One region of the Desulfovibrio sp. SGI.169 genome, then DNA from elsewhere that is predicted to be linked to it. Evidence: riboswitches for the same ligand, from Rfam matches in the RefSeq annotation. Region 1 holds a riboswitch; the other holds the start of a gene.

Region 1 (2,197 bases):
GCTGAGAGCGCGGCCGGACTTTACGGGCATGTCGCGCGCCGCTGTGAAAAAGGCCGTCCGCTTCTTTGGAAAAAAGCGAACGGCCCTTGCGGACGGCCCTTACCGCTTTTTGGGCTCCCTGGTCAGATCGTCCAGATTTTCCCTGGCGTGGGCCACAAAGACATGGCATACGCCGGGCAGTTCGCCCAGGCCCCTGAGGTTGACCTCCACCTGAAATCCGGCGGCCCTGAGCCTGGACGCCCAGGAGTCTTCCTCCGCCCCGGCCAGGTCATTGCGGGCGTGATCCCCGGCCACCACCATCAGGGGCTGCAGCCAGACTTTTCTGACCTTGCGGGCCTTAAGTTCGGCCAGCAGGTCGTCAAAGCCGCGCGCGCCTTCCACCGTGGCCATGAAGACCAGAGGGTCGCTTTCCTTAAACAGGGCCCGCGTGCCCTCAAAAACCAGATCCGCCCGTCCGTGGGCCTGACCGTGGGCCATGAGCGCCACGGCCTCGTCCCGCCGGCGTTTGTCCATGCCCGCCAGCACGGCCCTGGAAACGCCCTGGGCGTCCTGACGCGATTCCAGCAGGGGGCGCCCCAGATAAACGGCCTCAAAGCGACCGGGATGCTTTCGCAGGTCGAGCAGCACCGCCCGCTCCAGCGCCGTGAATTCCTCGCCGGCCATCACATGCAGGGACTGCACGCGCACCACTTTTACGCCCTCTCTGGCAAGCGCGGCCAGCCCGTCGCTGATGCCGCCCGCGGGCTGGCCCTGACTGGCCAGCTTGCGGCGGATGATCTGCGAGGTGTAGGCCCAGACCACGGGGCTGTTCGGAAATGCGGCCCTGAAGCTCGCGTCCACGGCCTTGAACGCGGGCAGGGCTTCGGGCACGCTGGTGCCGAAAGCCGCCAGCAGCACGCCTTCCTTGGGGGCCTTTTGCTCAGCCGCCTGGGCGGGCGCGGCCGCAAAAGCCAGCAGAAGCAGAAAAAGCGGCAAAAAGCGTGGAAATTTGCGCAGGGTACAAAACATGGCTGCCTCCTCAATCATGCGTTGAAAGGTGACGGGAGATGGCGGCGACGCGAGTGGCGTTCCGCCGGCGGGTATTCGGACTTGAGGGATATGGGGGCCGGCGTTCCGCGAAATTTCGGGACAACGGCCCCGCGCCTCGGCTTCGCCTTCACCGCGTGCACGGCTGGCTGTCGCGCCCGCCGAAAGCCTTTCGGGGGCGAAGAAGCTCTGTACCCTCTTACCGCAGCGCGACTGTTTCCGATTTGCACGGAATTCCCCGCTACAGACGGCAGAGGACAACAGGGCGCCGCAAAAGTCAAGCCGGCTGGGGCCGTTTTCAGGCGGGCCGCGTCACGGCGGGCGGCATCTTCGGCAATGTCGCGGCGGACAATTTTGCTTGTGCTTTTCCCGGCGCTCTGATAGTTTTTCCCACTCTCCCAGTGAGGGGAAATTATTTGGAGGCATGGCAGATGGCAGACAAGGAAACCGGGCACGACGAAATCAATTTCGAAAGCGCCCTCGAAAACTATCTCAATCCCGATTTTGGCGACCTTGAGGAAGGCTCCATCACCAAAGGCGAAATCGTCCGCGTGGATGACGACAACGTGCTGGTGGACGTGAATTTCAAGTCCGAGGGGCAGATCCCCGCGGCCGAATTTCGCGACCCCGCCGGCAACATGATCGTCAAGGTGGGCGACCGGGTGGACGTTTATGTGGTGCGCAAGAACGAAATGGACGGCACCATCACCCTCTCCTTTGAAAAGGCCAAGCGCATGCAGGTCTTCGACCAGCTTGAAGACGTGCAGGAAAACAACAGGGTCATCAAGGGCCACATCGTGCGCCGCATCAAGGGCGGCTATACGGTGGACATCGGCGGGGTGGAGGCGTTTTTGCCCGGTTCCCATGTGGATTTGCGGCCCGTGCCGGACATGGACGCCCTTGTCAATCAGGAATTTGAATTTCGCGTGCTCAAGATCAACCGCCGCCGCAGCAACGTCATCGTGTCCCGCCGCGTGCTGCTGGAAGAGGAGCGCGATTCCAAGCGGCAGGATTTGCTGCGCACCCTGGAAGAGGGCCAGATTGTCCAGGGCAAGGCCAAAAACATCACCGAATACGGCGTGTTCGTGGATCTCGGCGGCCTGGACGGTCTGCTGCACATCACGGACATGAGCTGGAAGCGCATCCGCCATCCCAAGGAAATGATCACCAT
Region 2 (2,197 bases), on a different contig from region 1:
AAAATCTGCACCGGAAAAATGGAGGTTTCGCCGTTGCCCAGGCCAGCCTGGGTGGCATGGAGCAGGTTTTTCACCACCATGCGGCCCTCGACGGAAACATCCGTGCCATAATTGATGGAGCTGAACGGCACCTGTGCTCCTGCCCTGGAATTCATGGTGTTCAGATTGTGAATCAGGGCTTCCATAGCCTGATACACGCGGCGGTCTGTATTGCCCAGAGCTTCCTCCGCGGCATAGGCATGGGCGCGTCCGGCCAGCTCCCGCCACTCCGCGGGCGCGCGCTCGTCCAGTGCGCGGGCCAGAGCCTCCGCCCCGGCCCGGTCTATGGCGACGGTCGGGCGCAGGCCGGCGGCCTTCAGCAGTTCCTCCGTCAGCGTTGCGGCCGAGGCGGCGTCCAGGCCGCCCGCGATGCGCAGGCAGGCGCAGAAAGCCTTGCGGTATTCCTTGGCGTAGGTTTTGGCCACGCCGGGCGCCATGGCAAAATCAAAATGCGGCACGCTCTGGCCGCCGTGCATTTCATTCTGGTTGGCCTGAATGGCGATGCAGGCCAGGGCTGAATAGCTTTCAATGGAATTGGGCTCGCGCAGATAGCCATGCCCGGTGGAAAAACCGTTTTTGAACAGCGGGATCAGGTCGATCTGGCAGCAGGTTTCCGTGAGCATGTAGAAATCTTTGTCATGAATGTGAATATCGCCGTTGGCATGCGCGGCCGAGGCGTCCTTGGGCAGAATGTAGTTGTCGATAAAAAACTTGGACCCCTCGGAACCGTATTTGAGCATGGTGCCCATTGCCGTGTCGCCGTCGATATTGGCGTTTTCCCGCTTGATGTCCTCCCGGATGGCCGGGGAGTACGTCAGCTTTTTGTAAATGTCCATGAGATAGGATTCCGCGTTGCGTATCTTGGCGTGCTCGGCGCGGTAGAGAATATACGCCTTGGCGGTTTTGGCGTAATCGTACTGAATCAGGCTTTCCTCCACCACATCCTGAATTTCTTCCACATGGCGGAGGTTGCGTTCTTCCAGCTTTTTGCAGACTTTTTCCGTGACGAAGAGCAGATCGGTGGGGGACATGTCCTCGCCGCCCACGGCCTGATTGGCCTTGGTGATGGCGTTGAGAATCTTGACGGAATCAAAGGGCGCGGACGCGCCGTCCCGTTTAATGATGGTGGCGGGCATGAAATACTCCGGGCATGGGGGCTGGTACGGTAAAAATACCTCCCCCAAAGAGGAGGGCGGAGGAGGAGTCTGATCCTCATTGTCGGATCTGTCGGCAAAAGCCCCGTTGCCGATGATCCATCCTCGGAAACGATGTGCGAAAGCAGGTCTTCCGGCTTGCCGGCTCGCTTTTCGGCCTTCCCGGCACAAGTCCAGTGGCGCGCGGGGAAAAGCGGCATCAGTTCGGCGTACGGCGGCGGGTCCGCTCCCGATTTGAACGGGATTCCCTATGAAGCCCCGAAGGGCGCTTCCGCGAGTCTAGAAATAGTCAAAACACTCCCCTTCTGTCAATGAGGGGCGCAAAAAAAGCCTTCCTTGCTTTGTAGCAACATATTGAAATATAATGTATTTTTTATCACGCGAGCACAACCCGGCAAATTCCCTCATTAAAAAATACGCCATGCTTTTTGCTTGTCGGTAGAAGGGGAGATTTTTCCGCAGGGCATTTCATGCGCGAAATGCCCTGATGCGGGCTGAATCCGAAGCATGCTCAGCTTGAAAGGGGTCTGCCGACCAAGCGTGAGCTGCCGGCAGACCCCTTTCAAGCTGAAACTATCTGGAAGTCATTTCGCAATTCGGCCAAGAGCCGGATTATGGAGCGCATTCGTCCCAAAATGCGGTTTTTGGCTCAGTTACGGCGTTTTTCACGCCGCGCCGGGCTCCCGCCCGGCGGAAGTCATTTCATGCGAACCGTGGACTGACTTCTAATTCAGGGCGTCTTTGAGCATTTTGCCGGGACGGAACTTGACCATCTTGCAGGCGGGGATGGTCAGGGTGGCGCCGGTGCGCGGGTTGCGGCCCTGGCGGGCGTTGCGGCTTTCCACGGCGAAAGTGCCGAAGCCGGTGAGGGTCAGTTTGGCTTCCTTGCACAGCGCATCTTCCACGGACGCCAGAAAAGCGTTGAGCGCGCGTTCGGCGGCGGCCTTGGTCAGATTGGCCTTGGCGGCAATTTTTTCAACCAGATCAGCTTTAGTCATCATATC

What was found. A riboswitch is a leader RNA that binds a small molecule or an ion and turns the genes downstream of it on or off. The one in region 1 is predicted to bind cobalamin.
Region 2: it holds a riboswitch for cobalamin, as region 1 does, so the genes downstream of both, ACQRA4_RS03970 (anaerobic ribonucleoside triphosphate reductase) here and ACQRA4_RS00230 (sirohydrochlorin cobaltochelatase) in region 1, are expected to answer to the same signal.

Annotation. Positions count from the first base shown of each region.
Region 1 is NZ_JBNPLS010000001.1:54,863-57,059, reverse strand. Features, by position in the region: gene ACQRA4_RS00235 (phenylacetate--CoA ligase family protein) at 1-5, shown strand, start outside; gene ACQRA4_RS00230 (sirohydrochlorin cobaltochelatase) at 100-1,008, opposite strand; cobalamin riboswitch at 1,058-1,290, opposite strand; gene ACQRA4_RS00225 (30S ribosomal protein S1) at 1,458-2,197, shown strand, end outside.
Region 2 is NZ_JBNPLS010000005.1:33,246-35,442, reverse strand. Features, by position in the region: gene ACQRA4_RS03970 (anaerobic ribonucleoside triphosphate reductase) at 1-1,175, opposite strand, end outside; cobalamin riboswitch at 1,300-1,481, opposite strand; gene ACQRA4_RS03965 (HU family DNA-binding protein) at 1,919-2,191, opposite strand.